2 regions of the Streptomyces sp. NPDC002076 genome follow, and region 1 is predicted to be linked to the other one. Evidence: riboswitches for the same ligand, from Rfam matches in the RefSeq annotation. Region 1 holds a riboswitch; the other holds the start of a gene.
What was found. Region 1 has a riboswitch for cobalamin ahead of ACWCQS_RS00420 (ribonucleoside-diphosphate reductase subunit alpha). Riboswitches for the same ligand answer to the same signal wherever they lie in the genome.

Region 1 (5,365 bases):
TGCTGGTGAAGGTCGGCGCCCTGGTCTTCGTCCTCACCATGGACAAGACGGTGGCGATCAACTTCCAGCTCCTGGGCGGCATCTGGATCCTGCAGACCTTCCCGGCCCTGGTCGGCGGCCTGTTCACCCGCTGGTTCCACCGATGGGCGCTGCTGGCCGGCTGGGCGGTCGGCATGGCGTACGGCACGGTCGCCGCGTACGGCGTCGCCTCCCCGACCCAGAAGCACTTCGGCGGCTCGGCGAAGGAGATTCCCGGCATCGGCGAGATCGGCTACATCGGCCTCACGGCCTTCGTCCTCAACGTCGTGGTCACCGTGGTCCTCACCGTCGTCCTGAAGGCCGTGAAGGCCCCCGAGGGCGTCGACGAGACCAAGCCGGAGGACTACACGGCGGACGCGGGCGACCCGGGGGTGCAGGTGGAACTGCCGCCGGCGACGGCGGGCGCCGGTCACTGAGCGACCGCCGTACGACGGGCCGCCGGAGGAAATCCGGCGGCCCGTTGTCGTATCGCTCCGGCAGACTCGACGCCATGGACATCGTGATCCGGCAGGTAACCCCGGAAGAGTACGACGCCCTCGGCGAGATCACCGCCCAGGCCTACCTCCAGGACGGTCTCCTCGACTTCGGGGAGAGTGACTGGTATCTGGGCGAACTGAGAGACGTGGCCAAGCGAGCGGCCGCGGCACAGGTGCTCGTGGCCGTCCGGGACGGCGCCCTCCTCGGCGGAGTCACCTTCGTGCCGTCCCCCGGGCCCATGGCCGACATCGCCCGGCCCGGAGAGGCCGAGATCCGCATGCTGGCGGTCGCGCACGCGGGCCGGGGACAGGGTGCCGGCGAGGCGCTCGTCCGGGCCTGCGTCGACCGCGCACGGGCCACGGAGGCCTGCACGGCCCTCGTCCTGTCCACCCAGCGCACCATGCACGCCGCCCACCGCATCTACGAGCGCCTGGGGTTCGTCCGCGTCCCCGAACGCGACTGGAACCCGCTCCCGGAACTCGCCGACATCACTCTCCTCACCTACGAGTTGACGCTCTGACACCGTCACGACACAACATCTGGGGGTGACACGACAGCCCGGCACTAGATGTATGCTCATGCTCGCTGTCGCCGCAGGGGAATCCGGTGCGAATCCGGAACTGTCCCGCAACGGTGTACTTGTGCGCGTCTGCGCTCAGGAGTCAGTCCGAGGACCTGCCGGCAGCGCACCCGGCCGTCCGGTTCGGGTGCCCTGAGACGTCCGGGCCTCGTGGGATGGGCCGGTGGACGCGACGCCGTGCGCGCTCGTGGCTGCCCCCTGCCCTCCACAAGGCCCCCGTGCCGAGCGAGGGAGAGCCCCCACGTGACCATCGCGCCAGCAGATCCGGCTTCAGCCACCGGCCTGGAGACCGACGGTCCCGGTGCCGCGCTGCTGCGGACCCTGACCGAGCTGACCGCCGACCTCCCCGACGCCGACCCCGGCCGGGTCGCCGCCGCCGCGCTGCGCGGCCGGTCCGCCCGGGCCGACGAGGCGGAGTTGCGCGAGCTGGCCACCGAGGCCGCCGCCGGGCTCATCTCCGAGGACCCCGCCTACTCCCGGCTGGCCGCCCGGCTGCTGACCATCTCCATCCGCGCCGAGGCCGCCTCGCAGGGCGTGACGTCCTTCACCGGATCCGTGGCCGTGGGGCACCGCGAGGGGCTCATCGCCGACCGCACCGCCGAGTTCGTACGGCTGCACGCCGAACGGCTCGACGCGCTGATCGACCGCGACGCCGACGACCGCTTCGGCTACTTCGGGCTGCGGACGCTCCACAGCCGCTATCTCCTGCGGCACCCGATCACCCGCAAGGTCATCGAGACGCCCCAGCACTTCATGCTGCGGGTCGCGAGCGGCCTGGCCGAGGACGACACGACCCGTTCCGTGGACGAAGTGGCCGCGCTCTACGGGCTCATGAGCAGGCTCGACTACCTCCCGTCCTCCCCCACGCTCTTCAACTCCGGCACGCGGCACCCGCAGATGTCGTCCTGCTACCTCCTCGACTCCCCGCTGGACGAGCTGGACTCCATCTACGACCGCTACCACCAGGTGGCCCGGCTCTCCAAGCACGCCGGCGGCATCGGTCTGTCGTACTCCCGGATCCGCAGCCGGGGTTCGCTGATCCGCGGTACCAACGGGCACTCCAACGGCATCGTGCCGTTCCTGAAGACCCTGGACGCCTCGGTGGCCGCCGTGAACCAGGGCGGCCGGCGCAAGGGCGCGGCCGCGGTCTACCTGGAGACCTGGCACTCCGACATCGAGGAGTTCCTGGAGCTGCGGGACAACACCGGTGAGGACGCCCGCCGTACGCACAACCTGAACCTCGCGCACTGGATCCCGGACGAGTTCATGCGCCGGGTCAACGCCGACGGGCAGTGGTCGCTGTTCTCCCCGTCGGACGTGCCGGAGCTGGTGGACCTGTGGGGCGAGGAGTTCGAGGCCGCGTACCGCAAGGCGGAGGAAAAGGGCCTTGCGAAGAAGACCATGCCGGCCCGTGAGCTGTACGGCCGGATGATGCGCACCCTCGCGCAGACCGGCAACGGCTGGATGACCTTCAAGGACGCGGCCAACCGCACCGCCAACCAGACGGCCCTGCCGGGGCACGTGGTCCACTCCTCCAACCTCTGCACGGAGATCCTGGAGGTCACGGACGACGGGGAGACCGCGGTCTGCAACCTGGGGTCCGTCAACCTGGGTGCGTTTGTCGACATGACGACTGGCGACCTCGACTGGCAGCGGCTGGACGAGACCGTCCGTACCGCCGTCACCTTCCTCGACCGCGTGGTCGACATCAACTTCTATCCGACCGAGCAGGCGGGTCGGTCGAACGCCAAGTGGCGTCCCGTCGGTCTCGGCGCGATGGGTCTGCAGGACGTCTTCTTCAAGCTGCGCCTGCCCTTCGACTCGCCTCAGGCCAAGGCCCTGTCCACGCGGATCGCCGAGCGGATCATGCTCGCCGCGTACGAGGCCTCCGCCGACCTGGCCGAGCGCAACGGCCCGCTGCCGGCCTGGGAGAAGACCCGTACGGCCCAGGGCGTGCTGCACCCCGACCACTACGGTGTCGAGCTGTCCTGGCCGGAGCGCTGGGCGGCGCTGCGCGGCCGTATCGCCGAGGTCGGCATGCGCAACTCCCTGCTGCTGGCCATCGCGCCCACCGCCACCATCGCCTCCATCGCGGGCGTCTACGAGTGCATCGAGCCGCAGGTGTCGAACCTGTTCAAGCGCGAGACGCTGTCCGGTGAGTTCCTGCAGGTCAACTCCTACCTGGTGCAGGACCTGAAGGAGCTGGGCGTCTGGGACGCCCGCACCCGTGAGGCGCTGCGGGACAGCAACGGCTCGGTGCAGGACTTCGCGTGGATCCCGGCCGACGTACGGGCGCTGTACCGCACGGCGTGGGAGATCCCGCAGCGGGGCCTGATCGACATGGCGGCGGCCCGCACGCCGTTCCTGGACCAGTCGCAGTCCCTGAACCTGTTCATGGAGACGCCGACCATCGGCAAGCTCTCCTCGATGTACGCGTACGCCTGGAAGTCGGGCCTGAAGACGACGTACTACCTGCGCTCCCGCCCGGCGACCCGCATCGCCCGCGCCGCCCAGGCGCAGACCCCCGCCGGCATCCCCGTCCAGCAGGTCGCCGACCCCGACGCGGTCGCCTGCTCCCTTGAGAACCCCGAGTCCTGCGAGGCATGCCAGTAATGTCCAACCGTCCCCAGAACCTTCTCGACCCGGGCTTCGAACTCACCCTGCGCCCCATGCGCTACCCGGACTTCTACGAGCGCTACCGCGACGCGATCAAGAACACCTGGCACGTCGAGGAGGTCGACCTCCACTCGGACGTCGCCGACCTCGCGAAGCTGACGCCCGAGGAGCAGCACCTCATCGGCCGCCTGGTCGCCTTCTTCGCGACCGGTGACTCGATCGTCGCCAACAACCTGGTGCTGACGCTGTACAAGCACATCAACTCTCCCGAGGCGCGGCTCTACTTGAGCCGTCAGCTCTTCGAGGAGGCCGTGCACGTCCAGTTCTATCTGACGCTCCTGGACACCTACCTGCCCGACCCGGACGACCGCGCGGCGGCCTTCGCCGCGGTGGAGAACATCCCCTCCATCCGCGAGAAGGCCGGGTTCTGCTTCAAGTGGATCAACGAGGTCGAGAAGCTCGAGCGGCTGGAGACGAAGGCCGACCGCCGTCGCTTCCTGCTCAACCTGATCTGCTTCGCCGCGTGCATCGAGGGCCTGTTCTTCTACGGCGCGTTCGCGTACGTCTACTGGTTCCGCAGCCGGGGTCTGCTGCACGGTCTGGCGACCGGCACCAACTGGGTGTTCCGCGACGAGACGATGCACATGTCCTTCGCCTTCGACGTGGTCGACACCGTCCGCAAGGAGGAGCCGGAGCTGTTCGACGAGGAGCTGGGGCAGCAGGTCACCGACATGCTGAGGGAGGCCGTCGAGGCCGAGCTGCAGTTCGCGCGCGACCTGTGCGGCGACGGCCTGCCGGGCATGAACACCGAGTCGATGCGGCAGTACCTGGAGTGCGTCGCCGACCAGCGCCTCAGCCGCCTGGGGTTCGCCCCGGTGTACGGCTCGGAGAACCCGTTCTCCTTCATGGAGCTGCAGGGCGTCCAGGAGCTGACGAACTTCTTCGAGCGCCGCCCGTCGGCGTACCAGGTCGCGGTGGAGGGCACCGTCGACCTGGACGAAGACTTCTGACCGGCCGTTCAGACGGGGTGGGCCGCGCCGTGGTGCCTACGGGTCCGGCTCGGCCGCCTCGCCTCCTTCTCCCCCTTCGGCTTCGTCGCCTCTTCTCGCTGTGACCTACTGATCTGGCGGTCGATCATCCTGTCGTGCGCGATACCGATCACCGCCGGGAGGATCAGCAGGCCCAGGATCCCGATCACGGCGATCATTCCGAGCAGTCCTTCTGTCTGTGATGTGGTCATAGACATCACTGTCGCGCCGAATGCTCCTTACCGGGAGTGGCAGGACTGCCGCACACCCTCGAATTACTGCCACCGGCGAGGCAGACTGGCAGCATGCTGCAGAACGTGGCCGCCGTGCTGCTCGACGGCGTGAACCCCTTCGAGATGGCCGTCGTCTGCGAGGTCTTCGGCACCGACCGCAGTGACGAGGGACTGCCGGTGTACGACTTCGCGGTCGCCTCGGCCGAGGGCCCGGTGCTGCGCTCCAACGCGGGATTCACCCTGCAGGTCGAGCACGGCCTGGAGCGCCTGGAGGCGGCCGATCTGATCGCCGTACCGGCCGGGGCCTGCTACGACTCGCGCGCGTTTCCGCCGGAGCTGCTCACCGCCCTGCGCCGCGGGGTGGACCGCGGCGCCCGGGTGCTCAGCGTCTG
Region 2 (5,365 bases), on a different contig from region 1:
CCCAGTGGCATGGCTGTTCCTCTCCTTCATCTCCGTCCCCGGACGGCCGGCCTCCGTCGGTGTGGGGCAGACAGTCGGCGCAGACGCCGGTGAGTTCGACGGTGTGCTCCACCGCGGTGAAGCCGGTCGCGGCGGCGATCCGGCCCGCCCACTCCTCGACGACCTCGGAGTCCACCGGCCGGCTGCGACCGCAGTCGCGGCACATCAGGTAGTGGCGGTGCCCGTCGGCCGGACGCAGCCGGTAGAGCCGCCCGCCGGTCTCGTCGCGTACGACGTCCACGCCGCCGTCCACCTCCAGCTCACGCAGGGCGCGGTAGACGGTGGTCAGGCCGATCGAGTGGTCGCCGGCCACCAGAAGGGCGTACAACTCCTGGGCCGATACGAAGTCCTGGCAGGCCGCGAGTATCCGCGTGACCGCCTTGCGTTGTCGGGTCATCCGGCCGCCCATGGCGCATCACCCCCTATGGCTCGTGCCGGGTCGGCACGCTCCACCGTAGATGGAAATGAAATCCATGTCCATATGAACGCTCAGTCATGTGTGACTGGGCGGCATCGCCTGGGTTCAGCAGTGCTGCCGGAGCAATCAGACGGCAATGGCCCGCCGCACCTGCGCGGGTACGGCGGGCCATGGGGCGGGGCGAGTCAGGGCTGGCCCTCCGTGCGGGCCCGGGTCCAGGCGGCCTCGCGCAGGAGCCGCAGGCCGTTGAGGCCGACGATGACGGTCGAGCCCTCGTGGCCGAGGACGCCGAGGGGCAGGGGGAGGGTGGCGGTGAGGTCCCAGACGACCAGGCCGGAGATGAACACGGCGGCGATGGCCAGGTTCTGCATGATCAGGCGGCGGGCCCGGCGGGAGAGGGCGATGACGGCGGGCACGGTTGCCAGTTCGTCGCGCACGATCACCGCGTCGGGGGTCTCCAGGGCGAGGTCCGAACCGGCTCGGCCCATGGCGATGCCGGTGTGGGCGGCGGCCAGGGCGGGCGCGTCGTTGACGCCTTCCCCACGACCTGGACCTTGCGGCCGGCCTGCTCCAGTTCCCTGCACTGCTCTCATCGCCGCAGCGATTCGGTCGTCCGTGTGCGCTACCCGCTGGACGAGTGGATTGCCTTCCTCGACTTCGTCCAGGCAGAGCCCGCCCGCTTTCCGTAGTGGCGTCGTCAGCCGGCGTCGGCGGTGTGGGTACCCCAGCGTTCCTCGACCCTGGCCAGCCGCCAGTAGGCGATGGCCACGGCCCAGACGACCACGAACAGGCCGACGATGACGTAGCCGACGTTGTCCAGGTCCAGGCCCGAGATCCATCCGCTGACGCCATCGCTCAGCCCGAGCTTGTCGTGCAGGACGCCGACCAGTTCGATCGTGCCGACGAAGAAGGCGACGGCGATGGACAGGCCGGTGATCGTGAGGTTGTAAAACACCTTGCGGACGGGGTTGGAGAACGCCCACTGGTAGGCGAAGTTCATGAAGGTGCCGTCGAGCGTGTCGAACAGACTCATGCCGGCGGCGAAGAGTAGGGGCAGGCACAGGACCGCGTACCAGGGGAGGCCGGCGGCGGCGCCGTTGCCGGCCAGGGCGAGGAGCAACACCTCGGTCGAGGTGTCGAAACCGATGCCGAAGACGAAACCGAGCGGGAACATCTGGCCGGGCCGGCGGACGGACCTGGTGAGCCGGCCCAGGATGCGGTTCATGAAGCCGCGCGAGTCGAGGTGGGCTTCCAACTCGGCCTCGTCGTACTGGCCGTTCCGCATGGCCCTGAAGACGCGGGCGATGCCGAACAGCGCCACGAGGTTGAGCGCGGCGATGAGGTACAGGAAGCCGCCGGAGACCGTGGTGCCGACGGTGCCGAGGACCTGGTGGGTCCGGGAGCTGTCGTTCATCAGGGTGCCGGCGAGCTTGGCGCCGCCGGCGACCAGCGCCGCCATGACGACGACCACGCTGGAGTGGCCGAGCGCGAACCAGAAGCCCACCGACACCGGCCGTTTGCCGTCGGCCATCAACTTGCGGGTGGTGTTGTCGATCGCGGCGATGTGGTCGGCGTCGAAGGCGTGCCGCATGCCGAGGGTGTAGGCCGTGATGCCGAGACCCACCCCGAACGCCTTGGTTCCGACCTCGTAGTGGCGCGGGACCACGAGCAGGAAGAGGATCCCGAAGGCGACCACGTGCAAGGCGACGATCACGGCCAGGAGGCCGGCGGTTCGGAGGGTATCCTCGCGCCGCCAGCGGAAGGATGGGGAGACGGCAGTTTCGGGCACGCCTTCGGGCATGGTCATTCGGTCACGCTCCAGCACCTCGTGGATCAGCTTCGTGCTGCCGTGGCCGGTCTCCTGGCTGACGGGTCATCGCGCCCGCCCCTGCCTTCCCGGCCGCGAGGCCAGTGGCAATGCATGGGGCGGGAACTCCCCGATCACAGTGGCGAGGGCCGCTCCGGACTGAGCCCCTGAGGGACTGTCACCGGTCTTCCCGAACACCACGGCCCGCTCACCCTAGAAGGCCGGAGGCCGAGGCTGCAAGGCTGCATAAGTGTGCAGGTATTGAGGCGGCATTTCGTGGACTGCGATGATGGGTCCATGCATCTCGTCCCCGCGGAGCGCGCCGGGCAGCGCACCATCGACGGCCATCGGGTCTGCGACGCCATCGCCGCCGTCGGCGAGCCGGAGCGTGTACGCGCCTGGGCCGACCGCTTCTCGCTGCTCTCGGATCCCGGGCGCCTGGCCCTGCTGCTCGCCCTTCACGAGGCCGCTCCCATCGCCGTCTCCGACCTGGCCGTCGCCACCGGCATGAGGGACACCGCCGTGTCCCAGGCCCTGCGCCTGCTGCGAACCGCAGGCATCGTCCACGGCGAGAAGGACGGCCGAATCGTGCGCTACCGGCTGGTCGAGGGCCCGATGGCCGCACTGCTCGAACAGTGCGTGTCCCGAGAAGCATGACGAGACCCGCGGCCGCACGCGATCGCGGCAAGCGTCGCGCGACGCTCCCGCGCAGGTGCGGCCGCTCGGTTCAGGCGTGTGCGTGCCCGGTACGACGGCGTGTGACCCAGCCGAGGACCATGTCCACCGCGAGGAAGCCGGCGAGCGGGATCCCTAGCAGCGGGACGTAGTAGCCGACGACGGCGACCACCGCGACGCAGGGCACCAGCACGTACACCGGCACCTGCCGCCAGGCACCGCGGGGAATCGGGCGGCCGAAGGCGGAGCCGCGGCCGCGCTGCCACCACATGCGGTAGCCCCAGAGGATGAGGAGGACCAGGGCCAGGGCGAGGCCGGCCAGCGCGATCTGGTTCACGAGGCCGAACAGGGTGCCGGTGTGGGCGTCGATGCCCCACCGGGTCAGTTTGGCCAGCACCGGGTAGCCGGAGAAGCGCAGGACGTCGGTGACCTTGCCGGTGGCCGGGTAGACGGCGATCGAGTCCTGCTTCTCCGGCCAGCTGCGTTGGATCTGCCGTACGACATAGGCGGAGGAGGAGTCCGCGGGCGGCACGATTTCGACCGGATCGGACAGGCCCTCGGCGCGGGCCGTCTTCGGGACGGCGTCGAGACCCACGTCGGACCGTGCGCCGGAGTGCGAGCCCCTCTCCATGCCATTCATGTCCATGCCCGCCATGGAGCCGTGTCCCTCGTGCCCGCTGCCCACCGTCGCGGTGACGGACGGCGTGGACTGGCCGGGGGCTTCGCGGATGTCGCCGATGTGCGCTCCGGCGTAGGTGGACCAGGTCAGAGCCGGTCGCCGACAGGAAGAGCAGCCCGCCGGCCGCCCACACACCCACCGTGCCGTGCAGGGTCAGGGAGCGCCGCCGCCCCGTGGCGCCGCGCACCTTGCGGCGGGCGCGGCGCCGACCGAACCACAGCACCAGCCCGCCACCCGTGATCACCCAGAGCCAACTGGCGGCGAACGCGCTGTACAGGCGGCCGGAGTCGCCCAGGTGCAGCTCGCGGTGGAACTCGTCGATCCAGGTGCGCAGCGGCAGGGCGCCGGTGGAGCCGTACTGCTCCAGGGCGCCGCGCACCTTGCCGGTGTAGGGGTCCACGAACACGGCGAGGGTGTGGTCGGCGGCTATGCCCTTGACACCGGACAGCAGCACGCGGGTGGTCGCATCGGGCTGCGGTGACGGCCGCACGGCGGAGATGGTGCCCTCGGGGTGGGCCTTGCGGGCGGCCTTCACCTGCTGGGAGATCGGCAGCTTGTGGTCGCCGACCGGGACGGTCAGTTCGTGGGCGTACACGATCTTCTCGGCCTGGAACGAGCCCGCGTACAGCAGTCCGGTGACCGCCGTGACGAGCAGGAACGGCGCGACGAACACGCCCGCGTAGAAGTGCAGGCGCAGCACCAGCGGGCGCAGCGCGCGAAGGGCCCAGGGAGCCGAGGCCGAAACAGGGCCCGGGGCCGACTCACCGGCATCGCCGGCCGTGCGGGGTGGGACGGTGATGGGCGGTTCGACGGACATGGGGACTGCTCCTGGGGCGTACGGGTGTCACGTCAGCTGTCGGCTGAGCGGAACGGTGAGTTCCGTGCCGTTGGTGTGATGTGGAACACCCGGTCGGTCGCGAGGGTCGGCGGCCCGGCGCCGTGCAGCGACTGGAACAGGGAGTCGCCCATGCGGGCCGCCTTCGCGTTGCCCTGCGACGGTCGGTCAGGCGATGCCGTCCAGCTTGCCTGCCTTGGCGTCGGCGACGATCGAGGAGAACTGGTCGGCGCTCATCCGGACCTGCTGGCCGAAGTCGTCGGTCAGGACGATGCGGCGGTCGGTGGGGGCGCCCGGGTCGACGAACAGCTGGGGACAGCCGCAGTTGCAGTTGCCGCAGAACGTGGCGACGGGTTCCAGCCCGCTGGTGTCGGTCATGCTGATCCACCTCCGTGGGATGGGGTTGCGGCACTCCGGCGTCCGGACGGAACGGACGGAACGGACGGACCGGTGGGTGGCCGCGGGGGACTGCCCCGGGGATACCCGTCGCGGATGCGGCGGACGCGCGACCCCGTCGTGTGCAGGGGGCGTGGAGGCGGCGGGTGTGCGCCCCTGCTCCCTGGAGTGCTATCGGTGCTTCGATTTCGCCATGGTGGCTGGGAACTGAACGGCACTCGCGTCCGACTCGTAAGGAGGGGGCAGGTCGACCAGGTATGAGTCCGTGGGTGGTGATGCGTGTGCCTGGGCCGGGGGAGAGATCCTTTGGGCGCGTGGCAGCATCAGGTGCCGTGAGTGTGTCCCTGGCGGTGCGGAGCGTGCGCGCGGCGGTGTTCGCCGTGCTGTGCGTGCTGCTCGCTGCCGGAGGGCATGCCATGGCCACGGGCATGGCGCCGTCGGTGTGGGTGCAGGCCGCTGGGTGCGTGCCGGTCTTCGCGGTCGGCTGTCTGCTGGGTGGCCGTGAGCGGTCGCTGG

Region 2: linked by a shared signal. The riboswitch ahead of ACWCQS_RS37825 (HoxN/HupN/NixA family nickel/cobalt transporter) and the one ahead of ACWCQS_RS00420 (ribonucleoside-diphosphate reductase subunit alpha) in region 1 are both predicted to bind cobalamin.

What each region holds. Positions count from the first base shown of each region.
Region 1 is NZ_JBSFDI010000001.1:87,681-93,045, forward strand. It holds gene mctP (monocarboxylate uptake permease MctP) at 1-455, shown strand, start outside; gene ACWCQS_RS00415 (GNAT family N-acetyltransferase) at 530-1,036, shown strand; cobalamin riboswitch at 1,089-1,213, shown strand; gene ACWCQS_RS00420 (ribonucleoside-diphosphate reductase subunit alpha) at 1,340-3,709, shown strand; gene ACWCQS_RS00425 (ribonucleotide-diphosphate reductase subunit beta) at 3,709-4,722, shown strand; gene ACWCQS_RS00430 (hypothetical protein) at 4,731-4,952, opposite strand; gene ACWCQS_RS00435 (GlxA family transcriptional regulator) at 5,046-5,365, shown strand, end outside.
Region 2 is NZ_JBSFDI010000025.1:112,441-117,805, forward strand. It holds gene ACWCQS_RS37810 (CobW family GTP-binding protein) at 1-11, opposite strand, end outside; gene ACWCQS_RS37815 (Fur family transcriptional regulator) at 1-436, opposite strand, end outside; partial or broken gene ACWCQS_RS37820 (heavy metal translocating P-type ATPase) at 643-1,037, opposite strand; gene ACWCQS_RS37825 (HoxN/HupN/NixA family nickel/cobalt transporter) at 1,155-2,264, opposite strand; cobalamin riboswitch at 2,292-2,512, opposite strand; gene ACWCQS_RS37830 (ArsR/SmtB family transcription factor) at 2,562-2,921, shown strand; partial or broken gene ACWCQS_RS37835 (PepSY-associated TM helix domain-containing protein) at 2,992-4,435, opposite strand; gene ACWCQS_RS37840 (hypothetical protein) at 4,622-4,831, opposite strand; gene ACWCQS_RS37845 (hypothetical protein) at 5,182-5,365, shown strand, end outside.